DNA from 3 places in the Actinomadura sediminis genome. Region 2 is predicted to be linked to each of the others. Evidence: riboswitches for the same ligand, from Rfam matches in the RefSeq annotation. Region 2 holds a riboswitch; each other region holds the start of a gene.
The links. Region 2 has a riboswitch for thiamine pyrophosphate ahead of thiO (glycine oxidase ThiO). Riboswitches for the same ligand answer to the same signal wherever they lie in the genome.

Region 1 (9,522 bases), on a different contig from region 2:
CCCGCGTGCTTGACGACGTTGGTGAGCGCCTCCTGGACGATCCGGTAGGCCGCGACGCCCACCTCGGGCGACGGGCGTTCCCCGCCGGGTCCCGCGGACTCGTCCGCGAACGTCACCCGGATCCCGCCGGCGCGGGCGGCCGCCACCAGCTCGCCGATCCCGTCAAGCCCCGGCGGCTTCCCGGACGCGGGCGCGTCCGTCCCGCGGAGGACCTGCAGGGTGCCGCGCAGCTCGACGCGGGCGTCCCGGCACGTCGCGGCGATCGACGCGAGCGCATCGGCCAGCTCTTCGCGGTCCAGCGGCCGGTCCCCGCGGACGAGGTGTGCGGCGGCGCCGGCCTGCACCCCGATCACGGTGATGCTGTGCGCGAGGAGGTCGTGCAGGTCGCGGGCGATGCGCAGCCGCTCCTCGGCGACGCGGCGCCGCGCCTCCTCCTCGCGGGTGCGCTCGGCCCGCTCGGCCCGCTCGGTGATCGCCGCGAGCCGGACCCGGTGCGACCGCCACACCTGCACCGCGATCACCACCGCGACCACGGCCTCGATCACCGCGATCTGCTCCCGGACGCTGCTCCCGCCGGCCCGCATCGCCATCCCGACGACGCAGACCAGCAGCAGGGACGCGACCACGCCGAGCACGATCCGCGCGCGCCGGCCGAACACGGCGTAGGCGAACAGCGCGGCGACCTCGGCGGGGACGAGCGCGTGGTGCTGGTACTGCAGCAGGTGGAACGGGACCGCCAGGACGACGAGCGCCGCGAGGCCGGGCGCGGGCCGGCGCCGGATGACGGCCAGCGGGACGTGCGCGGCCACGAGCAGCGCGGCGCCGGGGGCGTCCAGGGACCGCACGCCCGGCCAGAGCAGGGCCGCGGCGACCGCGACCACCGCCAGCGGCAGCGCGAGGACCGCGTCGCGCGCGAGGGTCCCGCCGCCCGCGGTCGTCCCGCCCGTGAGGCGCTTCGGGAGTCCGCCGAGCCGGGAGAGGGTCACCACGCGACCATCTTCCCCGACCGCCCGCCGGGCGCGCATCCGGGCCGCTCCGGACGAGGAACGCGGGGTTTGAGCGCGGGACCGCCGTGGAATGTCCCTGACGGCGCAGATGTTGGCAAACGAGACAGTCTAGCAGCGTCCTGCGTCCGGCGATCACGTTTTAGAGTGAGAAGACCGCTTGAGGCCGTGGCGTCCCGGCAATGGGGCCGCGGGAGGTGAACGTCCCGGTCGCCGGCGTACCCGCACGATCATCGTTCGCCGAAAGGATCCACCACATGCCCCTGTCCCCCCGTCTGCCCGGCTCGCCCGACGTCCTGGCCGCGCTCGAGGAGACCTACGACGGCGTGCTGCGGCGCGACCCCGGCGAGCCGGAGTTCCACCAGGCCGTCCACGAGGTGCTCGAGTCGCTGCCCGCCGTGCTGTCCGCGCGGCCGCGGCTGAGCGCGAGCCGGCTGATCGAGCGGCTGATCGAGCCCGAGCGGCAGATCATGTTCCGCGTGCCGTGGCAGGACGACGCCGGCCGCGTGCACGTCAACCGCGGGTTCCGCGTCGAGTTCAACGGCGCGCTCGGCCCCTACAAGGGCGGCCTGCGGTTCCACCCCACGGTGAACCTCGGCATCGTGAAGTTCCTCGGCTTCGAGCAGATCTTCAAGAACGCGCTCACCGGGCTCGGCATCGGCGGGGGCAAGGGCGGCAGCGACTTCGACCCGCACGGACGCTCCGACGACGAGATCATGCGGTTCTGCCAGTCGTTCATGACCGAGCTGTACCGGCACGTGGGCGAGCACACCGACGTCCCGGCGGGCGACATCGGCGTCGGCGGGCGGGAGATCGGCTACCTGTTCGGCCAGTACCGGCGCGTCACCAACCGCTGGGAGGCCGGCGTCCTCACCGGCAAGGGCCAGGGCTGGGGCGGCTCCGCGGGCCGCACCGAGGCCACCGGGTACGGCAGCGTGCTGTTCACCGCCGAGATGCTGAAGCGGCGCGGCGAGGACCTCGACGGGCAGCAGGTCGTGGTGTCCGGCTCCGGCAACGTCGCCATCTACTCGATCGAGAAGGCGCAGGCGCTCGGCGCGAACGTCATCACCGTGTCCGACTCGGGCGGCTACGTCGTCGACGAGAAGGGCATCGACCTCGACCTGCTCAAGCACGTCAAGGAGGTCGACCGGGGCCGCGTCTCCGACTACGCCGAGATGCGCGGCGCCTCGGCGCGGTTCGTTCCGGCGGGGCGGGTCTGGGACGTCCCGGCCGACATCGCGCTGCCGTCCGCGACCCAGAACGAGCTGGACGCCGAGTCCGCGCGCATCCTCGTCCGCAACGGGGTCAAGGCCGTCGCCGAGGGCGCGAACATGCCGACGACGCCCGAGGCCGTCCACATCCTGCAGGACGCCGGCGTGGCGTTCGGGCCGGGGAAGGCCGCGAACGCGGGCGGCGTCGCGGTCAGCGCGCTGGAGATGCGGCAGAACGCGGGCCGCGAGTCCTGGACGTTCGCGCAGGTGGAGAACGAGCTGACGCGGATCATGCGCGACATCCACGACACCTGCTTCGAGACCGCCGACCGGTACGGCGTACCCGGCGACTACGTCGTCGGCGCCAACATCGCCGGCTTCGAGCGGGTGGCCGACGCGATGCTCGCCCAGGGGCTGATCTGACGGGCCCGGCTTGACGGTCCGGCGTCGACTGAGGGGGCGCGCGCCGGCGGCGGTGTAGGACGCCGGCGGCCCCCGGGCCGTCACCGGCCCGAACGCGCGTGCCGTTCCCGGTCACCGGGGACGGCACGCGCGCGTCTACCCCACCTGCCCCGGTTGCGGCAACCGGGGCGGTGCGGGTTACCGTCGATCACGACCGACGCGGGGGCCCGGCGAACCGGGCTGAGATAGCGGCTGGCACGGCCGCTGACCGCATGAACCTGACCGGGTAATGCCGGCGTAGGGAGAGCATCGAGTCGTGAACGAATCCGTGGTTCCAGCCGCCCGCAAGACGTACCTGCAGGGCTCCCGGCCCGACCTGCGCGTGCCGATGCGGGAGGTTCCGCTGACCAATGGCGACGCCGTCGTCCTGTACGACACGTCGGGGCCGTACACCGATCCCGCCTTCGAGACCGACGTCCGCCGGGGCCTGCCGCCCCTGCGGGACGCGTGGATCGCCGGGCGCGGCGACACCGAGTCCTACGACGGGCGCTCCGCGCGCCCGGAGGACGACGGGCGCCGGTCCGGCGACCCGCTGCGCGAGGGCGCGGCGTTCCCCGCGCGGCGGCCGCGCCGGGCGTCCGGCGGGGCCGTCACGCAACGCGCCTACGCGCGCCGGGGGGAGATCACCCCCGAGATGGAGTTCGTCGCGCTGCGCGAGGGCGTCGCGCCGGAGTTCGTCCGGGACGAGCTCGCGGCGGGCCGCGCGGTGCTGCCGGCGAACGTCAACCATCCCGAGATCGAACCGATGATCATCGGCCGGAACTTCCTGGTGAAGGTGAACGCCAACATCGGGAACTCGGCGGTGGCGTCCTCGATCGAGGACGAGGTCGAGAAGATGACGTGGGCGACCCGCTGGGGCGCCGACACGATCATGGACCTGTCGACGGGCCGCGACATCCACACCACCCGCGAGTGGATCCTGCGGAACTCGCCCGTCCCGGTGGGGACCGTCCCGCTGTACCAGGCGGTGGAGAAGGTCGGCGGCGACCCCGCCGAGCTGACCTGGGAGGTCTTCCGCGACACCGTGATCGAGCAGGCGGAGCAGGGCGTCGACTACATGACCGTCCACGCGGGCGTGCTGCTGCGGTACGTCCCGCTGACGGCGCGCCGCAAGACCGGCATCGTGTCGCGCGGCGGGTCGATCATGGCGGCGTGGTGCCTGGCGCACCACGAGGAGAACTTCCTGTACACGCACTTCCGGGAGCTGTGCGAGATCTTCGCGGCCTACGACGTGACGTGGTCGCTCGGGGACGGGCTGCGGCCCGGCTCGATCGCCGACGCCAACGACGAGGCGCAGTTCGCGGAGCTGCGCACCCAGGGCGAGCTGACGCGGATCGCGGCCGAGTACGACAACCAGGTCATGAACGAGGGCCCCGGGCACGTCCCGATGCACAAGATCAAGGAGAACGTCGACCTGCAGCAGGAGTGGTGCGACGGCGCCCCGTTCTACACGCTCGGGCCGCTGACCACCGACATCGCGCCCGGCTACGACCACATCACCTCGGCGATCGGCGCCGCGATGATCGGCTGGCACGGCACCGCGATGCTCTGCTACGTCACCCCGAAGGAGCATCTCGGGCTGCCCGACCGCGACGACGTCAAGGCGGGCGTCATCGCCTACAAGATCGCCGCGCACGCCGCGGACGTCGCCAAGGGCCATCCCGGCGCGCAGGCGTGGGACGACGCGCTGTCGGACGCCCGGTTCGACTTCCGCTGGGAGGACCAGTTCAACCTGTCGCTGGACCCCGACACCGCGCGCGCCTTCCACGACGCGACGCTGCCGGCGGCCCCGGCGAAGACCGCGCACTTCTGCTCGATGTGCGGCCCGCACTTCTGCTCGATGAAGATCACCCGGGACGTCCGGCGGTACGCCGACGAACGCGGGCTGGACGGCGACGAGGCGATCGCCGCCGGGATGCGGGAGAAGGCGGGCGAGTTCAAGGCCGCCGGGGGGCGCGTGTACCTCCCGGTCGCGCCGGACGGCTCCTGAGCGCGGCCGCGGGCCGGGCCCGGCGCGGGACGTCCAGCGTCCCCGCCGGCCCGGCCCGCGGCCGTCCCCGGGGCCGCCCTCCGGCGCCGGGCCGCACCCTTGACGTACACGTTGAACTGGGCGGACGCATGATCCGGGCGGGGCGCGGATAGTATCGAAGGACCGTTCCAAACCGTGGGAACGGCCGCGACCGCACCCATGCCGAAAGGACAGCGGACCCAAGGTGACCAGCGACGGCACGTCCCGGCCCCGCCCCCGCGCGGAGCGCTCCGACGTGCGCCGCAACCGCGCGCGGCTGCTCGCCGCGGCCCGCGAGGTGTTCCAGCGGGAGGGCGCGGGCGCGTCGCTGGAGGCCGTCGCGCGGCGCGCCGAGGTCGGCATCGGGACCCTGTACCGGCACTTCCCCACCCGCCAGGACCTCCTCGAGGCGCTCCTCGCGGGCGCCTACGACGACCTCGCGGCGCGCGCCCGGGAGCTGGCGGACTCGCGAGCCCCGGGCGACGCCCTGCTCGCGTGGCTCCGCGCGTTCATCGCGCAGGTCACGGTGTTCCGCGGGCTGGCCGCGTCGGCGGTGGTGTCGCTGCGGGACGAGCGGTCGGCGCTGCTCGACTCCTCGCGGGCGATGCGCGCCGCGGGCCAGCGGCTGTTCGCCCGCGCGCAGCAGGCGGGCGACGTCGCCCCGGGCGCCGACTTCGCCGACGTGCTGCGGCTCGCGGGAGCCATCGCGACGGTGACCGAGCAGGAGCCCGCGGCGGCCGACCGGCTGCTGGCGCTCGCCGCCTGGGGCGTCGCGCCCCGCGCGGACGGCCTCGACGGCGCGGGGGCCGCGCCGGGCGCGACCGGCCCGGACCGGGCCTAGCCGGCGTCCTCCGCGGGCGGGGGGAGGACGCGGCGCGGGCCGGGCGGCGTCTCCCGGTGCCGCCGCCACTCGCGCGGGTAGCCGACCGACACCTCGACGTGCGGGACGCCGTCCGCCCAGATCGTCCGGGGGATGTGCAGGTGCCCGTACACCACCGACACCGCCCCGAACCGGACGTGCCAGTCGGCGGTGCGCTCGCTGCCGCACCACTGCGCGAACTCCGGGTACCAGAGCACGCGGGTCGGTTCGCGGATCAGCGGCCAGTGGTTGACGAGCACGGTCCGGGTGCCGGGTTCCAGCTCCGCCATCCGGCGCTCGGTGTAGGCGATGCGGGCGTCGCACCAGGCGTCCCGGGTGGGGTGCGGGTCGGGGTGGAGGTAGATCTCGTCGGTGCACACGACGCCCGCCTCGTGCGCGATCTCCAGGGCCTCCTTCTTGGTGGAGGCGCCGTCCGGCCGGAACGTGTAGTCGTACAGGACGAACAGCGGCGCGACCGTCACCGGGCCGCCGTCGCCCGTCCACACGGGGAAGGGGTCCTCGGGGGTGGCGACGCCGAGGCCGCGGCACATGTCCACCAGGCGGCGGTAGCGGGCCTCCCCGCGCAGCGCCACGGGATCGTCCTTGACCGTCCAGAGTTCGTGGTTGCCGGGCGTCCAGATCACCTTCCCGAACCGCCCGGCCAGGGTGCGCAGCGTCCACTCGACGTCGTCGAAGCGCTCGGCGACGTCCCCGGCCACGATCAGCCAGTCGCCGCCGGACTCGGGGCGCAGCCCCTCCACGAACGCGCGGTTGTCGGGGAATGCCACGTGCAGGTCGCTGATGGCGTAGAGACCGCTCATGACGTGATCGTAGGCGGCGTCAGGCGTCCCGGCCCCAGAGGTACGCCCCGGCGGCCATCGCCAGCACGCTCGCCCAGCCGGCGATCGCCCGGACGGTGTTCCAGGTCGTCCAGCGGCCGGAGTAGTCGGCCCAGACGCGCGCGGCCTCGGCCGGGTCCGCGGGGATCCCGGCCTTGTCCAGCGCCTCGTTCAGCGGGATGTTCACGGCGAAGCTCGGGAACAGCGCGCCGAGGACGTACACCCCGGCGGCGACGAAGAACAGGACGGCCGCCGCCTTCTGGTCGAGCGTCAGCAGCAGGATCGCGGCCACGACCGCGATGACCGGCGTCATCACGAACATGGCGACGAACAGCGGGTTCTGGATCTTCTGGTTGACGCCCTGCATGGCGTCGATCGCGGAGGACGGCCGCGCCGCGTTCAGCCCCGGCATGACACCGGTGGAGAACCCGAAGAACGTTCCGGCCATGCCGGCCGCCGCCACGAGGGACAGCGCGGCGAAGATCATGGTGAACAGGGATTTCATGGTCGGTCTCCGATCGGTGATGAAGGCGTTCGGCGGGGGCGGCCGGCCGGGCCCGGCCCCCGGCCGGCCGGGGCCGGTCTGCCGGGGCCGGGCCCGCGGGGCTCAACCGTTCCAGATGCCGCTGGCGGCGGTCTCGCGGGCGTACTCGGCGAAGTCGCGGGGCTCGCGGCCGAGCGCGCGCCGCACGCCGTCGGCGGGCGCGCTGTTGCGGCCGTCCAGGACCGTGCCGAACAGGTACGTCAGCAGTGCGGCGACGTCGCCGGGCACGCCGTGCTCCTGCACCGCGGCGGCGTAGTCGTCCACGCCGACCCGCACGTAGGCGATGTCGCGCCGGGCCGCGCGGCCGATCTCCGCGACCGCCTCCGGGAAGGACAGCGCGCGCGGCCCCGTCACCTCGTACACCTCTCCCGCGTGCCCGTCCGCCGTGAGCGCCGCTACCGCGACGTCGGCGATGTCGTCGGCGTCCGCGAACGGCTCCGGCACGTCGCCCGCCGGGAGGACGACCTCGCCCGCGCGGACGGGGTCGAGGAGGTAGTCCTCGCTGAAGTTCTGCGCGAACCAGCTCGCGCGGACGACCGTCCACTCCAGCCCCGAGTCGCGGACGACCCGCTCGCATTCGACGGCCTCCTCCTCGCCGCGTCCCGACAGCAGGACCACCCGCCGCACGCCCGCGGCCCGCGCCGCCGCCGTGAACGCGCGGATGACGTCGGGCGCGCCCGGGACGGCCAGATCGGGGGCGAACGCGAGGTAGACGGCGTCGACGCCCCGCAGGACCCGCGGCCAGCCGGCCTCGTCCGTCCAGTCGAAGGCCGGGTCCGCCGAGCGGGAGCCCATCCGGACGGGCACGTCCATGGCCTCGAGCCGCTCCACGACGCGGCGGCCGGTCTTGCCGGTGCCGCCCGTGACGAGCGTGAGGCCCGTGTCGATCGTCGTTCCGGTGGTGCCCGCGGCGGTGTTCGTTCCGGTGTTCGTCATGTCCTGAAGTCAATCGGGGGGCGCCCCCGGCCACCATCGTCGAGAAGCTCGCCGGCATTCGCGAGCGTCTACGCTGACGGGGTGGACGCGCTCACCGATCTCCTCGACGGCCCCCGGGCGCGCGGGGCGTTCCTGCTCCGCGCGACGCTGGACCCGCCGTGGTCGGTGCGGATCCGCGACGAGGCGCCGCTGACCCTCGTCGCGATGATCAGGGACGACGCGTGGGTGCTGCCCGACGGCGGCGGCCCGCGGGCCGTCCGGGCCGGGGACGTCCTGCTCGTGAAGGGCCCGGAGCCGTACACGATGGCGGACGACCCGGCGACCCCGCCGCAGATCGTCATCCATCCCGGTCAGCGCTGCACGACGCCCGACGGCACGAGCCTGTCGGAGGCGATGGACCTCGGGGTGCGCGCGTGGGGGAACGCCCCGGACGGGCGGACGGTCATGCTGGTCGGCACCTACCAGATGCGCGGGGCCGTGACGCGCCGGCTGCTGGCCGCGCTGCCGCAGCTCGCGATCGTCCGCGGCGGCACCTGGAACTCGCCGCTGGTCGGCCTGCTGGGCGAGGAGATCGGCAAGGACGAGCCCGGCCAGGACGTCGTCCTCGACCGGCTGCTGGACCTGCTGCTCATCGCGGCGCTGCGCGCGTGGTTCGCGCGGGACGGGGCGGAGCGGCCCGGCTGGTACCTCGCGCACGGCGACCCGGTGGTGGGGCCGGCCCTGCGGCTGCTCCACGACGACCCGGCGCACCCGTGGACGGTCGCCGGCCTCGCCGCCCGCGTCGGGGTGTCCCGCGCCGCGCTGGCCCAGCGGTTCGGGCGGCTGCTCGGCGAGCCCCCGATGTCCTACCTGACGGGCCTGCGCCTCGCGCAGGCCGCCGACCTGCTGCGGGAGAGCGACGCGACGCTCGAGACGGTGGCGCGGCGCGTCGGCTACGGCACCGCGTTCGCGCTCAGCACCGCGTTCAAGCGGGAGCACGGCGTCAGCCCGCAGGAGTACCGCGCGACCCGCCCGCCGGTCGCCTCCGCGTGACCGGCCGCTACCGCGTGACCGGCCGCTACCGCTCCGTGCGGAGGGTCGGCTCGGCGCGGACCACCGAGTTCTCCGCCATCTCCGGGACGAACGGGATCACGAACGCGTAGTCGGCCAGGACCGAGTCGGGCACCTCCCCCGACTCGCCGAACGCCGCGATCTCCCCCCAGCACGGCGAGCCGAGCGACCCGCTGCGGTGCCGGACCGACAGCCCGGCGCACAGGTTCGCGAACCGCAGCCGCTCCGTCAGCGGCAGCCCCGCGAGCGTCCCGAAGACGAACCCGGCCGCGAACACGTCCCCCGCGCCGGTGGCGTCCAGCGCCCGGACGGGCAGGGCCGGGGCCTGCGCACGCTCCCCCGTGGTGCGGTCCAGCGCGATGGCGCCGTCCGCACCGCACTTGACGACCACGACGGGCGCGCGCTCGGCGAGCGCCTCGGCGGCGGACGCCGGGTCGGCGGTGCGGGTGTAGGCCATCGCCTCGGCGGCGTTCGGCAGGAACACGTCGACGTGCGCGAGCCGGTCGAGGACCTCGGCGGACCATGCGCCGGTGGGGTCCCACCCGAGGTCGGCGAAGATCAGCGCGCCGCGTTCGCGGGCTCCCGCCGCCCACGCCGGGACGGGCCGGT
Region 2 (9,522 bases):
TGATGGCTCGGTTAAGGGCCGCTACGTCGAGGCGAGGCCCTCGAAGGGCGACGACGCCTGCGCGTAGCGGCGCTTCGGGATCCGCCCGGCCAGGCGCGCCAGCCGCCCGCCCTCCACGGCGTGCCGCATCGCGGCGGCCATCGTCGCCGGGGACTGCGCCCGGGTCACGGCCGTCGCCAGCAGCACCGCGTCGCAGCCCAGTTCCATGGCCAGGGCGGCGTCGCTGGCCGTGCCGAGCCCGGCGTCCAGGATGACCGGGACGCCCGCCCGCTCGACGATCAGCTCGATGTTGTGCGGGTTGCGGATGCCGAGGCCCGAGCCGATCGGCGAGCCGAGCGGCATCACCGCCGCGCACCCGGCCTGCTCCAGCCGCCGCGCCAGGACGGGGTCGTCGTTGGTGTACGGCAGCACGACGAACCCGTCGTCGACGAGCTGCTCCGCGGCCTCGACCAGTTCGAGCGGATCGGGCAGCAGCGTGCGCTCGTCCGCGATCACTTCGAGCTTCACCCAGTTCGTCCCGAGCGCCTCCCGGGCGAGCTTGGCGGTCAGCACCGCCTCGCCCGCGGTGAAGCAGCCCGCGGTGTTGGGCAGCACGCGGATGCCGCATCCGGCGAGCACGTCCAGCACCGAGCCCCGCGCCGCCGGGTCGACCCGCCGCATCGCGACCGTGGTCAGCTCGGTCCCCGACGCGGTGAGCGCCTCCCGCAGCACCTGCATGCTCGGCGCGCCGCCCGTCCCCATGATCAGCCGCGAGCCGAACTCCTCGCCCGCGATCACCAGCGCGTCGTTCGTCCCGTTCGTCGTCTCGTTCGTCGTCTCGCTCGCGGTCTCGTCCATCGTCAGCCTCCCTGCACGGCGGTCAGCACTTCCAGGCGGTCGCCGTCGCGCAGCGGCGTCGCCTCCCAGGACGCCCGGCGGACGACCTCGTCGTTCAGCGCGGCCGCCACACCGGACGGCGCCGCGCTCACGGCCGCGACGGCGGCGGCCACGGTCGTGCCCGCGGGCAGCTCGCGCGGCTCGCCGTTGACGATGACCTTCATCGCTTCACCTCGGAGAATCGATCGGGGGAGAACGGGCGGGCGACCTCGGGCACCGGGTCGCCGAGCAGGGCCGCGGACAGCACGTCCGCCGAGATCGGCGCGAGCAGGACGCCGTGGCGGAAGTGCCCGGTGCCGAGCACGAGCCCGGGGACGCCCGATTCGCCCATGACCGGGGCGTTGTCGGGGGAACCGGGCCGCAGCCCGGCCGTGACCTCGGCGAACTCCAGCTCGGTGACGCCGGGGATCAGCTCGCGGGCGTCCCGCAGCAGCTCCCACAGCCCGCCGGCCGTCACGCGCGTGTCGAACCCGAGCTCCTCCTGCGTGGCGCCGAGGACGATCTCGGCGTCGTCCGCGCGCGGCACCAGGTACACCGGCGAGCCCTTCACCAGCCCCCGCACGCAGCGCCGCAGGAACGGCACGCGGGTGCGCAGCCGGATCACCTGCCCCTTGACGGGACGGACGGGCGGGACGGTCCCGGCGGGCAGGCCGTCGAGGTCGCCCGACCAGGGGCCCGCGGACAGCAGGACGCGGTCGGCCCGCAGGACCGTCCCGTCCTCCAGCCGGACGCCCGCCGCCGCGTCCCGCTCGACGACCACGCCCGCCGCGCGCCGCCGCACCACCCGCACGCCGGACTTCTCGCACGCCGCCAGCAGCGCCGCGGCGAGCCGGCGCGGGTCCACCGACCCGTCGCGCGGGGCGAGCAGGCCGCCCCGCACGCCCGGCGCCAGCATCGGCTCCCGCTTGCGGCACTCCCGCCCGGTGAGCGCCTCGACGGGGAGGCCGAGGCTCTCCTGGAAGCGGCGCAGGTCGTCCAGGACGGCCAGGTCGTCGGAGTCGAACGCGACCTGGAGCAGGCCGTCGTCGCGGTACCCGGTGGGCGCCCCGGTCAGCTCCTCCAGTTCCGCGACGAACGCGTCGTAGCGGTCGCGGGACGCGAGGTTGAGCCGCAGCAGCGGCTCCTCGCCGTAGGCGAGCTCGCTGACCGGGGTGATCATTCCCGCCGCGACGGACGTGGCGCCGCCCGCGGGCTCGGGATCGACGAGCGTCACCGCGACGCCGCGTGCGGCCGTCCGCCATGCGGCGGCGAGGCCGACGATCCCGGCCCCGATGACGACGATCTTCATTCGCGCTCCCTTCGCCGGCATGATCCGGATCAGGTCGTGGCGGTCGGCGGCCCGTTCAGCCGCCCTCTCAGCCCGGTCGCACCGGACTCCCGCGGGTGTTTCGTGTGCTCTTCCCCCACTTTACGACTGCTGTGAGGTACACGACCGCCTGGACAGGTGTCCAGGGGAACGCCCGCCCCGTTAGGGTGAGCGCCATGGAGAGGGTTGTTGTCGTGGGTGGCGGGCTGGCCGGCGTGCGCGCCGTCGAGGCCCTGCGCAGGAAGGGGTACGAGGGCGGGCTCACCCTCGTCTCGGCCGAACGGCACCGGCCGTACGACCGGCCGCCGCTGTCGAAGGCCGTCCTCGCGGGCGAGTCCGACGACACCACCGTCGACGCCGACTGGGACGCCCTGCGCTGCGAGCTCCTCCTCGGCGAACGCGCCACCGCGCTGCGCCCCGCCGAGCCCGGACGCGGCGGCGTCGTCGCCACCACGGCCGGCGACCTGCCGTTCGACGGCCTGGTCATCGCCACCGGCGCGACCCCGATCACGCTCCCCGGCGGCGGCCGCCAGCACGTCGTCCGCACCATCGAGGACGCCCGCGAACTCCGCGGCCTGCTCGTCCCGGGCGCCCGCGTCGCGATCGTCGGCGCGGGCTGGATCGGCGCCGAGGTCGCCACCACCGCCGCGAAGCGGGGGTGCGCGGTCACCGTCGTCGAGGCCGCCGACACGCCCCTCGCCAACGCGCTCGGCCCCGAGGCGGGCGCCCTCACCGCCCCCTGGTACGCCGAGGCCGGCGTCGAGCTGCGCACCGGCGTGAAGGTCGCCGAGGTCGACGACCGCGGACTCGTCCTCGCCGCCGACGGGACGCCCGGCCGCATCGACGCCGACGCGGTCGTCGTCGGCGTCGGCGTCCGCCCCGACCTCGGCTGGCTCGCCGGTTCCGGCCTCCTGCTGGAACGCGGCGTCGTCACCGACGCCTCCTTCCGCACCTGCCACGAGGGCGCCGAGCACGGCGCCCCCGGCACCCCCCGCCCCGACATCGTCGCCGTCGGCGACTGCGCCGCCTGGTGGTCGTCCCGCTACGGGCGCCGGCTCCTGGTCGAGCACTGGGACACCGCCCTCAACGCGCCCGAGGTCGCCGCCGCGACCCTCCTCGGCGAGGACGCCGTCTACGACGCGGCCCCGTACTTCTGGTCCGAGCAGTTCGGCCGCATGGTCCAGTACGCCGGGAACCACGCGGCGTCCGAGCGGATGATCCGGCGCGGCGACCCGGACGGCCCCAAGTGGGCCCTCGCCTGGCTCACCGGCGACCGCCTCGACGCGATCCTCACCGTCGACCGGCCCCGCGACCTCGTCCAGGCGCGCCGGGCCATCGCGTCCGGCGCGTCCGTGGACCCCGGCGCGCTCGCCGATCCGGACGTGCCCGTCCGCCAGGCCGTTCGCGCGTAGCGGAGACTTCTCGCGAAACAGGTGGTCGTCCAGGGGGTTTGGCGGTTCCGAAGGCGTGGTAGCAAGGGGGCGTGACGCAGATGCACGCAACCGTTGAAAGCGCACTCGACCCCCGGACCGACGCCCTCGCCGGCGAGTGGCTCACCCTCCCGGAGACCGCCGAGCGGCTCGGCATCAAGACGAACCGGATCAAGCAGCTCATCAGCGAGCGCAAGCTGCTGGCGGTCCGCCGCGAAGGCGAGCCGATGGTCCCGGCGGCCTTCGTCCACGAGGGTCAGGTGATCAAGGGGCTGTCCGGCACCCTCACCCTGCTCTCGGACGCCGGCTACAGCGACGTCGAGACCGTCCGCTGGCTGTTCACCGCGGACGACACGCTGCCCGGGACGCCGGTCGAGGCGCTCACCGAGAACCGCGGGACCGAGGTGCGGCGCCGCGCCCAGGCTCTGGCATTCTGACCGTCCCACTCTGACCGTCCGCCCATCGGGGGCCGCGCGGGTGCGCGGCCCCCGCAGCACGCCCCCGGAAGGAAGTCCGCCCCACCGTGTCCAGGCACCTGCCCTCCGACCGCGCCGTGGCCCTGCGCGCCCGGCTCGACCGCGCCCGTCTCTACCTCTGCACGGACGCGCGGGAGGAACGCGGCGACCTGCCCGGCTTCCTGGACGCCGTCCTCGCGAACGGCGTCGACATCGTGCAGCTCCGGCAGAAGGGGCTGGAGGCGCGGCAGGAGATGGCGTACCTGGAGGTGTTCCGGGCCGCGTGCGAGCGGCACGGCGCGCTGCTGGCCGTCAACGACCGCGCGGACGTCGCCCACGCGGTGCGCGCGGACGTGCTGCACCTCGGGCAGGACGACCTGCCGGTGGCGGCCGCGCGGGAGATCGTCGGGGGCGACGTGCTGATCGGCCGGTCCACGCACGCGGAGGAGCAGGCGGCGGCCGCGGCGGCCGAGCCCGGAGTGGACTACTTCTGCACCGGGCCGACGTGGCCGACGCCGACCAAGCCCGGACGCCCCGCGCCCGGCCCGAAGCTCCTGGAGTACACCGCGGGGGAGCGGTTCGCCCGGCCGTGGTTCGCGATCGGCGGCATCGACCTCGGGAACCTGGACCAGGTCGTGGCCGCCGGGGCGCGCCGCGTGGTGGTGGTGCGGGCCATCACCGAGGCGGACGATCCGGGCGCCGCGGCGGCCGAGTTCGCGCGGCGGCTCGCCGCGGTGTGACCGGTCTCGTGCGACCGGTCTCGTGCGACCGGTCTCGCGCGACCCTTTCGGTGTGACCGCCCGCACGGTTCGCGCGGGCGCGGCATGCCGCACAATGGGGATCATGGGACCCGACGACGAGCGGCCGGTCGACCTCGACGACGAGTTCGACGTCCTGCCCGACCAGACGTCCGACGACACCGACACCGGCTGGGGCGAGTGGCGCGGCGACGCCGGCGACGACTCCCGCCTGCTGGAGGAGCGCCCGCCGCACTGGTGAGCTAGAGGATCCCGATGACGAAGCCCGCCGTCATGACGACGGCGAGCGCGATCATCATGCGCCAGCGGTAGCGCGGGATGCGGGTCGGGCGCGGCCGGGGAGCCGGGGCGCCGCCCTCGCGCAGCGCCCGGACGATCTGCCGTGCGGACGGCCGCGCCTGCGGGTTCTTGTCGAGGCAGCGGGCCACGAGAGCGCGCAGCGGGCCGTCGAGGTCGCCGAGGTCCGGCGGCCGGGACGTCACCCGGCGCATCACCGCGGCGTTCGGGCCGGTGCCGAACGGGGGACGGCCCGTGGCGGCGAACACGATCGCCGCGCCCCACGCGAAGACGTCCGCGGGCGGCCCGACGGGTTCGTCCTCGATCTGCTCGGGGGCCATGTAGGCGGGGGTGCCGAGCGGTCCGGTGGTGAGCGGCGTCGCGTCCGCCATGCGCGCGATGCCGAAGTCGATGACCTTGGCGCCGTCCGGGCCGAGGAGGACGTTGCCGGGCTTGAAGTCGCGGTGGACGATCCCCTCGCGGTGGATCGCGGCGAGCGCGGCGGCGGTGCCGAGGGCGACCCGGTGCAGCCGCCGCTCCGGGAGCGGGCCCTCCTGGGTCACGACCTCCTGCAGCGACGGGCCGTCCACGTACTCGCTGACGATGTAGGGCCGGTCGCCGGTCACGTCGGCGTCCAGCACGTGCGCCGTGTGCCGCCCGGCGACCCGCCGCGCCGCGTCGGCCTCCTTGACGAACCGGTCGCGGGCGCGCCGCCCGGCCGCCATGCCGCCCTTCAGCAGCTTCACGGCGCAGAGCCCGCCGTCGGGGTCCTCGGCGAGGTAGACGACGCCCTGGCCGCCCTCGCCGAGCCTGCCCAGCAGGGGGCGGCCGCCGATGTCGTCGGGATCGCCGGGGCCGAGCGCGGTCGCGGGACGGCGCCGCAGGTCGCGGGGGACCGGGGCGCGCCGGGTGGCAGGGGACACGGGGACTCCGGGGGGAACGGATAAGGGGAGGGTCCTTATTTGTACCGTGTGCCCGTCCTGTCCTGCAGAGGAACGCGGATCTTCGTCAGCCGCACGCCCCGAACGAGCCCCGCTGGGCGATGTCGCGCGACGAGGGGCCGACCATGACGGTGTAGCAGCCGTCCGCGACCTTCCACCGCTTCGCCTCGACGTTCCAGTAGGACAGATCGCGCGCGCTCAGCGGGAACGCGACGGTTCTGCTCTGCCCCGGCCGCAACGTCACCTTGGTGAATCCCTTGAGCTGCTTGGGCGGCTGCGGGACGTCCACGCCGGGCGAGGGCAGGCCGAGGTACATCTGCGGGACGGCGACGCCCGTGCGGTTCCCCGTGTTCGTGACCGTGACCTTCACTTCCTTGGATCCGACCTTCAAGCCGCCGTAGCGGAACGTCGTGTACGACAAGCCGTGCCCGAACGGGTACTTGGGCGTGAACCCCTTCGCGTCGTAGTGCCGGTAGCCGACCATGACGCCCTCAGAGAAGGTCGCGGTCTTGTTCGCCCCGGGGTACTGCGCGGGGTTCCCGGCCGCGGGCGCGTGCGCCTCCGCGGCGGGGAACGTGACAGGCAGGCGCCCGCCCGGATCGACGTCCCCGTACAGGACGCGGGCCAGCGCGTTCCCGCCCTCCTGCCCCGGGTACCAGGTCTCGACGATCGCCGCGACGTCGTCCGCCCACGGGGTGAGGACGGGCCCGCCCGTCTGCAGCACCACGATCGTGTTCGGGTTCGCCGCCGCGACCGCCGAGATCAGCCCGTCCTGGTCGCCGCGCAGCGGCTCGCCGCACTCGAGGGTGAGGCACGACTTGTCGAAGAACTCGCCCTGGCTGTCGGTGGCGAACACGATCGCGACGTCGGCGCCGCGGGCCGCCTCCGCCGCGGCGCCGCGGTCGTCGCCGTCCCGGTAGGTGACCGAGGCGCCCGCGCCGGCGCGCCGCGCCAGGCCCTCATGGGCGCCGACCGACGCGAACGGGACGACCTTCGCCGACCCGAACCCGGCCTGGCTCTCCTTCGCGGCCCGCCCGATCACCGCGATCCTCCGCGGTGCGGCGAGCGGGAGGACGCCGTCGTTCTTCAGCAGCGTGACGCCGTTCTCGGCGATCGTCCGGGCCGCGGTCTCGCTCGCCGTCCGGTCGACGCGGGCGAGGTCGTTCGGGTACGCGGGACGGTCGAAGACGCCGAACTCGAACATCGTCCGCAGGACGTTGCGGGTGTGCCCGTCGATGGTCGCCTGGGCGACCTTGTTCTGCGCGCGCGCCCTCTTCAGGAGGAACGCGTTGTAGCGGAGGCCGATCGGCAGTTCCATGTCCAGCCCGCCGTTGGCGGCCTCGGCGGTGTCGTGGACGGCGGTGTGGTCGGACATGACCATCCCGTCGAAGCCCCACTCCGACCGCAGGACGCCGTTCAGGACGCCCCCGTCGTGGCACGCCCAGCGGCCGTTCAGCTTCCCGAAGCCGCACATGACGGTGGCGGCGCCGCCCTCCTTCACGGCGGCCTCGAACGGCGGCAGGTAGATCTCGCGGAGCGTGCGCGGGTCCACGGCCATGTTCAGCTCGAGGCGGTCCTTCTCCTGGGTGTAGACGGCCAGGTGCTTCACCGAGGCCATCACCCCCTGCCCCTGCGCGCCCTTGATCCAGGACGCCCCGATCCGCGCCGACAGGTAGGGGTCCTCGCCGAACCCCTCGAACGTCCGGCCGTTGAGGGGCGTGCGCAGCACGTCCACGGTCGGGCCGAAGATCACGTCGTTGCCGCGGTGCCGCGCCTCCCACCCGACCGTCTTCCCGTACAGGCGCGCGGCCTCCCGGTCGAACGTCGCGGCCAGCGCGATCGGCGCGGGCAGCGCGGTCGCCCGGCCCTGCCGGACGCCCGCCGGGCCGTCGGCCATGTACAGCGGGGGGACGCCGAGGCGCCCGATCCCGTTGCCCGTGTCGGCGTGCGCCCAGTCGAAGTACCCGCCGAGCGGGCCGCCGAACGGGTCGTCGGACGCCAGCAGCGCGATCTTCTCGTCGTCGGTGAGCCGCGCGAGCAGCAGCCCGGCCCGCCGCTCCGCGCTCAGCGAGGTGTCGCACCACGGCCGCGCGGCCGGGTCGCCGCAGCGGCTCGCCGCGGCCTGCGCGCCGTCCGCCCGGCCTGGGACGATCACGAGCGCGAGCGCGCACGCGAGGGCGCCGGCCGCGGGCAGCAGGCGTCCGGCCCGTGCCCGCCCGGCCGGGGGCATCACGCCTCCCCGGCGCCGGGCGCGGCGTCCTCGCCCTGGACGCGCAGCGCGTTCAGCGCGAAGGCGACCATGTGGTAGTGGCCGATGAGCATCACCAGCTCGATCAGCTCGCGTTCGCCGAAGCGGGTCGACAGCTCCGTCCACGTCGCGTCCGTCACCGTGCCGCGCTCGTGCAGCTCGTCCGCGGCGGCCAGCACCATGCGGTCGTCGTCGGACCAGGGATGGTCGTCGGGGTCGCGGCGGAGCGCGGCGATCTCGTCCTCGGTCAGCCCCGCGTCCAGCGCGAGCCCGCGATGGTGCGCCCGCTCGTACTCGCAGGACCGGTGGTGCGCCGTCCGCAGGATCGCCAGCTCCCGGTCCCGGGCGGACAGCAGGCCGTTCATCAGCAGCGCCGACCCCAGCCCGATCCAGGACTGGAACAGCGACGGGTGGCGGGCCAGCGTCGTGAAGACGTTGAGCGGGCCGGTGGCGGCGGTGACGGCCTTGAGCACGTCGTCCCACTGCTCTTCCGGCAGCGGGGCGATGCGCGGAACGCGGTTTCCGGGGGTGTCGGCGCACATGGCGACATTTCTGCCACCAAATGGTGGGACAGTGCTAGAGCGTTTTGGTCATTTGGCCGGATCGTGCCAAATATCGGCCCGATTTCCTTGGTTCAGGTGCGGCGGGAGGTCGCCGCGACCGCCAGCCCGGCGAGCGCCTCGCGCGCCTCCTCGGCGATCGGCGCCGCCCGCAGCGCCCGCTCGGCCTCGTCGAGGTACCGCTCGATCATGTCCTCGCAGGCCGCGAGCCCGCCGGTCTCCTCGATGATCGAGCGCAGCTCGTCCACCCCGGGCCGGTCCAGCTCCGGGTCGCCGAGGCGCCGTTCGAGCGCCGCCGCCTGCGCCGCGTCCGCCCGCTCCAGGGTCAGCGCGACCAGCACCGTCCGCTTGCCCTCCCGCAGGTCGTCGCCCGCGGGCTTGCCCGTCTCGGCCGGGTCGCCGAACACGCCCAGGACGTCGTCGCGGAGCTGGAACGCGATGCCGAGCGGCAGCCCGTACGCGGTCAGCGCGGCGGGGACGTCCGGACGGGCGCCGGCCAGCGCCGCGCCCAGGTGCAGCGGCCGCTCGATCGTGTACTTGGCGCTCTTGTACTCGACCACCCGCAGGGCCGTGGCGACCGTCGCCGCGCCGCGCGTCCCCTCCAGCATGTCGAGGTACTGGCCGCACATGACCTCGGTGCGCATCAGGTCGTACACCGCCCGGCCGCGCCGC
Region 3 (9,522 bases), on a different contig from region 2:
CGACGAGGCCGGCCGGTTCGACACCCTCGACGGTCGCACCTCCTGGGCGCTGATCGAACGCTGAGATGCGAGCGCGCCCAGACGGGCGCGCTCCGGCCGGTGGCCCCCACCACCGGACGTCCCGCCTGCATTCCACGCGCGCGTCGGCGCGCCCTTCGGAGGTGACGCATGCCTTCAGTCAACGCCGTCCAGCCTTACCGGGCCGCTCATGGCGTCCCCGTCCCGGCCGCCCCGGTCTTCGACATCGACCTCGACCAGGCCGTAGACGAACTTCGGCGCGTATTTCCCGGTATTCACCTCTGGTGGGGCGAGTACACCGGCTCACTTTGGGCGTTACTCCCGGACGGCCTGGTCGAAGCGAAGAATGCCTGTGATCTCGCGGACCGGATCCGGTCGATGCTGCATCGGCGGGATTCTCGGATCGTCGAGGGATGTCCGGGTGGGCGGCGTCAATCCGTCCCGGAGGCGACCGTTCCGTCGCGTGCTCTGCCCCGTCGACGGCGAAGGCGCGACGCGACGCCGTGTCGCGGAGGCGGTCTGGTCGAACGTGCCCTGGCCTGGTCGTTCGCGCTGTTCGGTGCGAGGTGACGGCACGGGACGAGGAAATCGGCAAGGGTGCGAACAAGACGCGTGGACACTCGCGCAGCCGTGAAGTAATGGAAGAAGGTGAAAGTGGTGGGTAAGCACAAAAGGGATGTGGACTGCTCGTCCTGCGGCGGCAAGGGCGGCAAGTGGGAATCCGATGACGGCAACAGGGTGTGGAGGCCGTGCGTCATGTGCAACGGGACCGGGAAGCAGTGAATGTGCGCGACGCCATCGCGGCCGTTCCCCGGGAGCCGTTCATCCCCGAGGAGATCTTCGTTCGGAACGCCGCGGGGTGGTTGGAGCCGCTGCGCCGCTCGGACGACCCGGAGCGGTGGCGGGAGCTGGTGGCGGCGGACGTCCCGATCGTGACCCGGGTGCTGGCGGACCCGGACCTGCCCGCCGAGGTGTGCGACCCGTTGACGGGGAAGGGGATGGTGTCCGCCAGTTCGAGCAGTGCCCCGTCCATCATGGCCCGCCTCCTCGACGCGATGGACCTGGCGCCCGGGATGCGCGTGCTGGAGATCGGTACCGGGACCGGTTACAACGCCGCCGTCCTCGCGCGGCTGGTGGGTGAGGGCGACGTCGTCAGCGTCGAGATCGATCCGGCGGTCGCGGCGTCGGCGCGCGCGGCGCTCGGGTCCGTCGGCCTTCGGGTGCAGGTGATCGCCGGGGACGGCGAGGCTGGGTACCCGGCGGGGGCGCCTTTCGACCGGATCGTCGCCACGGCGTCCGTCCGCACGGTGCCTTACGCGTGGGTTCGGCAGACTCGGCCTGGTGGGCTGATCGTCGTGCCCTTGGCGCCGACGATCCACCCCGACTGGCCCCTGGTGGCGCTGCGGGTGCGGGAGGACGGGACGGCACGGGGACGATGCGTGGGTCCATCGCCGTTCATGCCGCTCCGCGACCAGCGGGTGAGTGCTCGGAGCGTCCGGGACGCGGAGGAGCGGTGGGACGCGGCCGGGAGGCCGGAGGTCACGCGTATCGGGCTCACGGTGGCGCCGGAAGGGCAGGACGTCTGGCTCGACTCGCCTGGACGGCCGGTGAGCTGACCTGGGGCGGTGCCGCCGCTCGGGGAGGAACTCGCCGGCGGCGGCACCGCCGGGCTACTTGTGGCGGGCGACGTCGTAGGCGGCGCAGCCGATCAGTTCGAGGGAGACCTGGAGGCGTTTCAGGCTGATGTTGTCCGCGATGGTGTCCTCGGGAGTGTGGTAGAGCGGTTCGAGCTGGCTGGGGGCTTCGCCGCCGCGCCAACTGAAGTTGCCCGCCGGGATGGCGCGTTCGTAGAACGCCTCGTGGTCGCTGGAGCCGCGTGCGGTGGGGCCCTTGGTCTGGTCGGCGTAGCCGAGCCGGCGCGCGGCGGCGTTCACCGCGGCGGTGGTGGTGTTGTCCGCTCCGTCCACCGACAGCAGCCAGTAGGTGCCCGCGGGCGGGTGGCTGGTGGCGACCATGTCGTTCTGGAAGCAGCCGGTGATGCGTGCGGCGCCCGCCTCGTCGAGCTCCTTCACGTAGTGCCGGGCGCCGATCAGGCCGGATTCCTCCGAGCCCCACAGGCAGACGCGGATCGCCTGCTGGGTGGGCAGGCGGCGCAGGACGCGCGCCAGTTCCAGGCACAGCGCGGTGCCGCTGCCGTCGTCGTTGGCGCCGGGGGAGCCGGGGACGCTGTCGTAGTGGGCACTGACGATGACGGCCCTGCCCGCGGGGTTCGGCAGGGTCGCCCTGCGCTCGGCGAGGACGTTGTACGAGGTCAGCCCGGAGTGGTGGGTGACCTCGAAGGACAGCCGCCGGGCGCCCGCGCGGATGCGCTCGCCGTGGTACGCGGCCAGTCCCAGGACCGGGATCGCGACCGGTTCCCGCAGGCGCGGGGTGAACGAGCCGGGTTTGCGTTCGGGGTAGGTCCGCGAGCGCGCGTTGACGATGAGGGCCGCACGGGCTCCGGCGTCCGCGGCCGCCTTGGCCTGCTCGGTCTCCTTGTCGACGACGCGGTCGAACAGGACCAGCTCGCCCCGGACGTCGCCGGTGACCTCGGTGACCCGGCCCACGTCCACCACCTCGCCGTCCACCGAGGCGACGGCGCCCTGCGGGGACGCGCTGCTCTGCCAGAGGCGCTCGCCCCGGGCGCGGATCTCCGCGAGGTACCTGTCGGCGACCGGGAAGGGCTGGAGTTCGACGTCGTAGCCGAGGGCGCGCAGCTCCCCGGCGATGTAGCGGGCGGCGCGGTGCTCGGACGGGGTGCCGGCGATGCGCCAGCCGATCTCGTCGCTGAGCACCTTCAGGTGCCGCAGTGCCCGCCGCGCGTCGACGCGCGCGACCACGGCCCGGTCGCCGACGGTGAGGGACGGGGGCAGTGCGGCGCCGGGACGCCGCCGGGTGGCGGCGGAGGCGGTGCCGGGGAGCAGGCCGACGGTCGCGAACCCGGTGACGGCCGCGAGTCCGGCCAGCAGGTCGCGGCGTTTGACCTCGGGCATGGCGTCTCCTCGTGCGAGAAGGCCGCGCCCGCGGGGTCGCCCGCGGACGACGGCAGGGCAGGAACTACGCCCCGATTTGTGCGAACATACGAAATCTTCGATGGGCCGACAAGAACGCTTCGATGTTCCGCAACTGGATCGAGACCAAGGTCATGCCCGGTCGGGTCCCTTTCAAGGACCGACCCACCGGACGATCGTCGATCAGCCGGCCGGGCGGTGGTCGCGGATGGTGCGGGCCACGATCTCGGACGTGACCCGCAGCGGGGTGGTGTCGTGGGCGGTGCGGCTCAGGATCAGGGCGCCCTCGAACGCCGACAGCACGTAGATCGCCAGGTCGTCCGCGGGCTCGATGCCCTCGGCCGCGAAGCGGCGCGCGGTGGCCGCCCGCCAGCCGGCGAAGACGTCCGCGCACGCGTGCCGCAGGGGCTCGCTGGTGGTGGCGGCCTCGAGCGCGACGGTCGCGATCGGGCACCCGTCGCCCCAGTTCGACTTCTCCAGGGCTTCGGCGCTCAGCCGGAAGACGTCCCGGACGGACTCGTCCGCGCGGCTCTCGGTGCGTGCGTAGACGAGGTCGAAAAGCCGGAGGTAGCGGGTGCCGGAGTGCTCCACGGTCTCGACGCCGAGCTGTTCCTTGCCGCGGGGGAAGAAGTGGTAGAGCGAGCCCCACGGCGCCTCGGCGGCCGTGGTGATCTGCTTCAGCCCGGTCGCCGCGTACCCCTGCTCCCGGAACAGCTGTGCCGCGGCCTCCAGTAGCCGCGCCCGCGTGTCGGATCCCATGCGGGAAGCCTATCCCTTGCACTAACTAGATCGATCTATCTAGGGTGACCCGCATGATTCGAAACGAGGACCGCGGGCCCGTCCGGCTGATCACTCTCGACCGTCCCGAGCGCCGGAACGCCGTGGACGGCCCCATGGCCGAGGCCCTCGGGGAGGCGGTCGCCGCCGCCGAACGCGACGACGAGGTCGCGGCCGTCGTCCTGACGGGGGCGGGCGGCGCCTTCTGCGCGGGGAACGACCTCAAGGCCATGGCCGCGGGCGACTTCCCGGTGCCGACCGCGGACGGGCCGCCGCCCATGCGGGTCACGCGCGCGGCGCCGGCCAAGCCGGTCGTCGCCGCGATCGAGGGCTACTGCTTCGGCGGCGGCTTCGAGCTGGCGCTGTGGGCCGATCTCCGGGTCGCGTCCACGACCGCCGAGTTCGGCGCGCTCAACCTGGGGCAGGGCCTGCCGTGCCTGGACGCCGCCACCGTGCGCCTTCCCCGCATCGTCGGGCAGGGGAGGGCTCTCGACGTCCTGCTGACGGCGCGGCGCGTCCCGGCGGAGGAGGCCCTCGCCTGGGGTCTGATCACCCGGCTGGTCGAACCCGGGCGGGCGTTGGAGGAGGGGCTGGCGATGGCCGGTGCCGTGGCGGGGCTGCCGCCCGGGGCGCTGCGCGCCGCCCGCCGGTCGGTGCTGGAGCAGTGGGCGCTTCCGGAGGGCGAGGCGGCCCGCGAAGAGGCGCGCCTGGCCCTCCGGTGAGCGGTCAGGGCCCGCCGGGAGGCGATGCCGGCGTGCGTTCGGCCACGTCGCCGAAGAGCGGGGCCACCTCGTTCCAGCGGTGGAGCTCGCAGCCGTCCTCGCGGGAGAACTTCGCGTCGATCTCGCGTCCCCGCCACGTGCCCTGGACGGTCGCGGTGGCGGGACCGCCGTAGATCTTCGTGCAGATCTTGCTCGTGACGGGCTCGAACGGGTCTTCGGCCTCGGCGAGCGCCGCGCAGGCCGCGGCGGGTTCCGGATGGGAGCCGCCGGGCGGGTCGCAGGTGAGGGTCCAGACCTTGGCGGGGGCCTCCGCGGAGGCCTTGACCTTGATCGTGAGGGTCTCCACGGGGTAGCTGGACGGCCGCACCGTGGCGGGGCCGTCGGCGGAATTGCCCGAGGTGCTTTCGTCGCCGCAACCGGCCAGTGAAAGGATCAGAGCCAGCCCGGACGCGGCGAGGAGTGGCGTCCGATACCGCATGCGTGATTCGACGCGGCGGGGTTCCGCGCGGTTCCATGGAGGAGTGATGATTTTCGGGGACGACGTGCCGGCGGTGCCTGCCGCCGAGGTTCCACAGGACGCCTACCTGCTCGACGTGCGGGAACAGGACGAGTGGGACGCGGGTCACGCGCCCGAGGCCGTCCACATCCCGATGGGGCGGCTCAGCGACCGGGCGGCGGAGATCCCCCGCGACCGCGAGGTGTTCGTGATCTGCCGGTCCGGCGGGCGGTCGGCGCAGGTGACGGTGGCGCTGAACCAGGCCGGGTGGCTGGCGAGGAACGTCGACGGCGGGATGCAGGCGTGGGCGGCGGCGGGCCGTCCGATGGAGGCCGACGGGGACCCGTACGTGGCGTGACATTTCGGGCGGTTGTAGCATCCTTCCGTCTATTTCTCCGCGGGAGCTCGGGCCGAGGCCGGGCTGAGAGGGCGAACCCAGAGGCGTCGCCGACCGCATGAACCTGTCCGGGTAATGCCGGCGTAGGGAGAGTGCCGCATGGCGTCCGCCGTCGACGAGGTCCCGTACACCCTGGACGAGCCGGCGCCGAAGGTCCTCGGCTTCTGGGATCAGAGCGCGTTCTGGGCGAACCTCGGGGTCAGCCTGCTGGCGTTCTCGGGCGCCTACACCGTGCTGGCGCCCGACGAGAACGGCGTGCCGACGCTGTCGATCGCCGCCGGGATCGTCGCGATGATCGTCGGGACGGTCGTCGGCGGGCTGATGCTCGGGCTCGCCGCGGTGCCGGGCGCGCGGACCGGACGTCCCGCGATGGTGCTGCTGCGGGGCCTGTTCGGGGCGCGGCTGTCGTACGCGCCGACGGTGCTGAACATCGCGCAGCTCATCGGGTGGGGGACGTTCGAGCTGATCGTGATCGCGGACGCGGCGCGGCACCTGTGGGACGGGATCCCGCGGTGGGGCTACGTGCTCGCGGCCGGGGCGCTGACGACCGCCCTGACCATCTGGCCGCTCGGCTCGGTGCGGCTGCTGCGCCGGTACGTGACGGCCGCGGTGATCGTCGCGCTCGTCTACTTCTACGTGCTGCTGGTGCGGGAGCCGCTGCCGGATCTGACGGACGGCGGCTGGGACGGCTTCCTGATCGGCGCCGACGCGGCCCTGGCGGTGTCGATCTCGTGGGTGCCGGTCGCCGCCGACTACACCCGGCACGCGCGCACCGAGCGGGGCGCGTTCGGCGCGGCGGCCGTCGGCTACTCGGCCACGCAGATCGTCGCGTACGTGCTGGGGCTGCTCGCCCTGGCGCTGGCGGGGTCGACCGGGAACGTGTTCGACCCGTTCCTCGCGGTGCCGCTGGGCGTGCTGTTCTTCGGCGTGTTCGTGCTCCGCGAGGCCGACCAGTCGTTCGCGAACGTGTACTCGACGGCGGTGTCGATCCAGAACCTCGCGCCCCGCGCGGACCGCCGCGTCCTGACGGTCGCGCTCGGCGCGCTGATCACGCTGCTGGCGCTCGTCCTGGACATCGGCGACTACGCGGGCTTCCTGTCGCTGATCGGCTCGGTGTTCGTCCCGATGCTGGGCGTCCTGGCCGCCGACTTCTTCCTCGGTCGCGGACGGGACGGCTGGGACGGCTCGGTCGCCGCGCCGTCGCGGTGGGGCATGGTCGCCGCGTGGGTGATCGGCTTCGTCGCCTACCAGCTGATCAACCCGGGCACGGTGAGCGGCTGGGCCGGGTTCTGGACGGACGTCCGGGAGCTGCTGAACTTCGCGCCGCAGAGCTGGATGAGCGCGTCGCTGCTGTCGTTCCTGCTCGCCGGAGCCGCCGCGCTGGCCGCCGGCCGCCTGGCGAATTCGCGCGGCGAACGCCGCTGACGTGGCGTTCTTCCGTTGCCGCACCGTGAAGAGTGAGAACTTTTCCGTTGCGGTTCCCCGGCGCGGCAACGGGTCCGGTGGCACGATGACAGTCGTGCACCACCACGTCCACGACCCCATCGCGCGGGCGGTCATCGAGAGCGCCGCGGACGCGATCGTGGCCGTGGACGGCAGGCACCGCGTCACCGTGTGGAACCCGGCGGCCGAGCGGATGTTCGGCTGGACGGCCGAGGAGATGATCGGGCGCGTGCCGCCGATCGTCCCGGACGAGCTGAAGGCCGAGCACAACGCCGTCCAGGAGCGGCTGCTCACCCGGCGGGCCGGAGACGGCGGGCAGATCTCGATCGCGACCCGCCGGTTCCACCGGGACGGCCGGCTCATCGACGTCCGCATCGACACGAGCCTGCTGAAGGACCCGTCCGGGACGCAGCTCGGGTGGGTCGGCGTGTACCGGCCGGTGGAGGACGACGAGATCGTCCAGCACCACATGACCGAGCGGGCGCGGCTGGTGCGGCGGCTGAACGACATCGTCGCCGACCTGAACGCCGAGCTCGATCTCGCGGTCGTCCTCGACCGGATCACCGGCGCGATGATCGAGCTGACCGGGGCGGACGCGGGCGGGTTCGTCCGGATCGAGGGCGAGCGGCTGCGGCTGGTCAGCATGTCGGGGCTGCCGGAGCGGATGCGCGGGGCGTCCGCGGAGCTGCGGCCGAGCCTGGTCGGGGAGCTGCTGCGCAGCGGCAAGACGATCAAGCTCGCGACGGGGGACCGGCGGCTCGGCGACCTGATCTGGGCGGAGCTGGAAGGGCTCCACACGATCGCGCTCGGGCTGTCGTTCGTGAAGGACAGGCCGTTCGGCGCCCTCTACGCCCTGTTCTCCGGCCGCAAGGTCGGGCACACCGAGCTGGAGCTGCTCGAACTCCTCGCCGGGCACGCGGGCGTCGCCGTCGGGAACGCGGTCGCGTACGCGAACGTCGTCCGGCAGCGGGCGCACGAGCGCGCGGTGATCGATTCGAGCGCCGACGGCATCGCCGTCCTGGACCACGACCTGGTCGTCCGGCAGTGGAACCCGGCCGCGCACGCGATCACCGGGATCCCGCCGGACGACGCGATCGGGCGCCCGCTGCCGTTCGAGATGCCCGCGGTCGGCGAGGACCTGACGTACCAGCTCGAGTCGGGCACGTGGCTGAACGTGCTGGCCGCGGAGATCGAGGAGACCGGCGAGCTGGTCCTCGACTTCCGCGACGTGTCCGAGGCGAAGGCCCTGGAGGAGGCGAAGGACCTGTTCCTCGCCACCACCAGCCACGAGCTCCGCACCCCGATCACGGTCGTCCAGGGGTTCGCGTCCACGCTGGTCAACCGGTGGGACGAGCTGGCCGACACCGACCGCCGCGCGGCCGTCGCGACGATCGCCGAGCGCGCCCAGTCGCTCGGCCGCCTCGTCGAGCACCTCCTGCTCGGTTCCCGCGCCGGACGGGACGAGCTGGCCGTCACCGTCGAGACGTTCGACCTGCGCCGCGTCGTCGAGGGCGTCGTCGCCGGGTTCCGGTCCCTGTCGGCGGCCCATCGCGTCGAGCTGGAGATCGACCCGGACCTGCCGTACGCCCAGGGCGATCCGATGGCGACCGACATCGTCCTCGGCCAGCTCATGGAGAACGCGTTCAAGTACTCCCCGGACGGCGGGACCGTCCGCGTCTGCGCGCGCGCCGACGGCGCCTGCATCGAGGTGACGGTCGAGGACGAGGGCGTCGGTATCCCGCCCGAGGACCACGAGCGGGTCTTCGAACGGTTCGTCCAGGGCGACGCCGGCGACCGCCGCCGTTTCGGCGGCATCGGGCTCGGCCTCTACATCGTGAAACGCCTCACCGAGGCGCAGCACGGCACCGTGTCCGCCCACCCGGCCCGGAACGGGACCGGAACCCGCATGCGATTGGTCCTGCGGAAATCTCGTTGACCAGCCGGGACGTGCGGACCGGTTACTAACCGTGAGGCCAGTGGGGTGGGACCGGACGGGTGAGGTCGGCGTGTTCCGCGCCGCCGACGATCCCGTCGCCTGGCAGTGTGCTGATCCGTGGGACGGCCGGTTCCGGTCGTCCGCCAGACCCGAGGGCGACGTAGATAACACGGTTCCGATGAGTAAGGCGGCGGTGGGTGGATAGATCCATTGTTGGGCGAAGTTGGTGACGAGATGGCATCGGAGACGCGTCGGACGCCACGACCGGGGGTGATCACCGTGACCGAAAGGCCGGTGACTCGTTGTGCAGGTGGCAAACTGGAGCGTCCGTGTTTCCGGACGATGTCAACAGGGCATTCCGGTCGTACCGGAAGAGCGGCGACGGGACAGTCCGAGCAACCGAATCGACGGGGAGGTGAGGGCGTCGAGCGTCGTACTGCTGCCACACGCGCCGTCCAGCGTCGCGGTCGCCCGTAAGCGCCTCAGCTCAGAGCTGGCGGAATCGGGCGTCTACGAAGCCGTCGTGGACGATGCCAGCGTCATCGTGAGCGAACTCATCAGCAACGCCCTGCGGCACGCGCGTCCCCTGCCGTCCGGCCAGGTCCGGGTCTGCTGGATCTGCCACGGCGACGTCCTCGAGCTGGAGGTCAGCGACGGCGGCGCCATGACCGAGCCGCGCCGCG

Region 1: another riboswitch for thiamine pyrophosphate. It lies ahead of thiC (phosphomethylpyrimidine synthase ThiC); the one in region 2 lies ahead of thiO (glycine oxidase ThiO).
Region 3: another riboswitch for thiamine pyrophosphate. It lies ahead of ACFQ11_RS12490 (purine-cytosine permease family protein); the one in region 2 lies ahead of thiO (glycine oxidase ThiO).

Annotation. Positions count from the first base shown of each region.
Region 1 is NZ_JBHTJA010000105.1:3,852-13,373, forward strand. It holds gene ACFQ11_RS31310 (sensor histidine kinase) at 1-989, opposite strand, end outside; gene gdhA (NADP-specific glutamate dehydrogenase) at 1,262-2,638, shown strand; TPP riboswitch at 2,827-2,938, shown strand; gene thiC (phosphomethylpyrimidine synthase ThiC) at 2,934-4,667, shown strand; gene ACFQ11_RS31325 (TetR/AcrR family transcriptional regulator) at 4,891-5,526, shown strand; gene ACFQ11_RS31330 (metallophosphoesterase family protein) at 5,523-6,365, opposite strand; gene ACFQ11_RS31335 (anthrone oxygenase family protein) at 6,385-6,888, opposite strand; gene ACFQ11_RS31340 (NAD(P)H-binding protein) at 6,991-7,863, opposite strand; gene ACFQ11_RS31345 (AraC family transcriptional regulator) at 7,945-8,895, shown strand; gene ACFQ11_RS31350 (carbohydrate kinase family protein) at 8,921-9,522, opposite strand, start outside.
Region 2 is NZ_JBHTJA010000040.1:3,015-12,536, reverse strand. It holds gene ACFQ11_RS19990 (thiazole synthase) at 22-837, opposite strand; gene thiS (sulfur carrier protein ThiS) at 840-1,040, opposite strand; gene thiO (glycine oxidase ThiO) at 1,037-2,164, opposite strand; TPP riboswitch at 2,154-2,267, opposite strand; gene ACFQ11_RS19975 (NAD(P)/FAD-dependent oxidoreductase) at 2,359-3,594, shown strand; gene ACFQ11_RS19970 (Rv2175c family DNA-binding protein) at 3,675-4,049, shown strand; gene thiE (thiamine phosphate synthase) at 4,136-4,807, shown strand; gene ACFQ11_RS19960 (hypothetical protein) at 4,911-5,066, shown strand; gene ACFQ11_RS19955 (serine/threonine-protein kinase) at 5,068-6,024, opposite strand; gene ACFQ11_RS19950 (glycoside hydrolase family 3 C-terminal domain-containing protein) at 6,110-8,272, opposite strand; gene ACFQ11_RS19945 (carboxymuconolactone decarboxylase family protein) at 8,272-8,832, opposite strand; gene ACFQ11_RS19940 (polyprenyl synthetase family protein) at 8,925-9,522, opposite strand, start outside.
Region 3 is NZ_JBHTJA010000018.1:40,495-50,016, reverse strand. It holds gene ACFQ11_RS12525 (ATP-binding protein) at 1-64, shown strand, start outside; gene ACFQ11_RS12520 (methyltransferase domain-containing protein) at 804-1,634, shown strand; gene ACFQ11_RS12515 (M20/M25/M40 family metallo-hydrolase) at 1,689-3,050, opposite strand; gene ACFQ11_RS12510 (TetR/AcrR family transcriptional regulator) at 3,252-3,827, opposite strand; gene ACFQ11_RS12505 (enoyl-CoA hydratase-related protein) at 3,881-4,567, shown strand; gene ACFQ11_RS12500 (SSI family serine proteinase inhibitor) at 4,572-4,913, opposite strand; gene ACFQ11_RS12495 (rhodanese-like domain-containing protein) at 5,095-5,421, shown strand; TPP riboswitch at 5,451-5,568, shown strand; gene ACFQ11_RS12490 (purine-cytosine permease family protein) at 5,560-6,885, shown strand; gene ACFQ11_RS12485 (PAS domain-containing protein) at 6,971-8,839, shown strand; gene ACFQ11_RS12480 (ATP-binding protein) at 9,255-9,522, shown strand, end outside.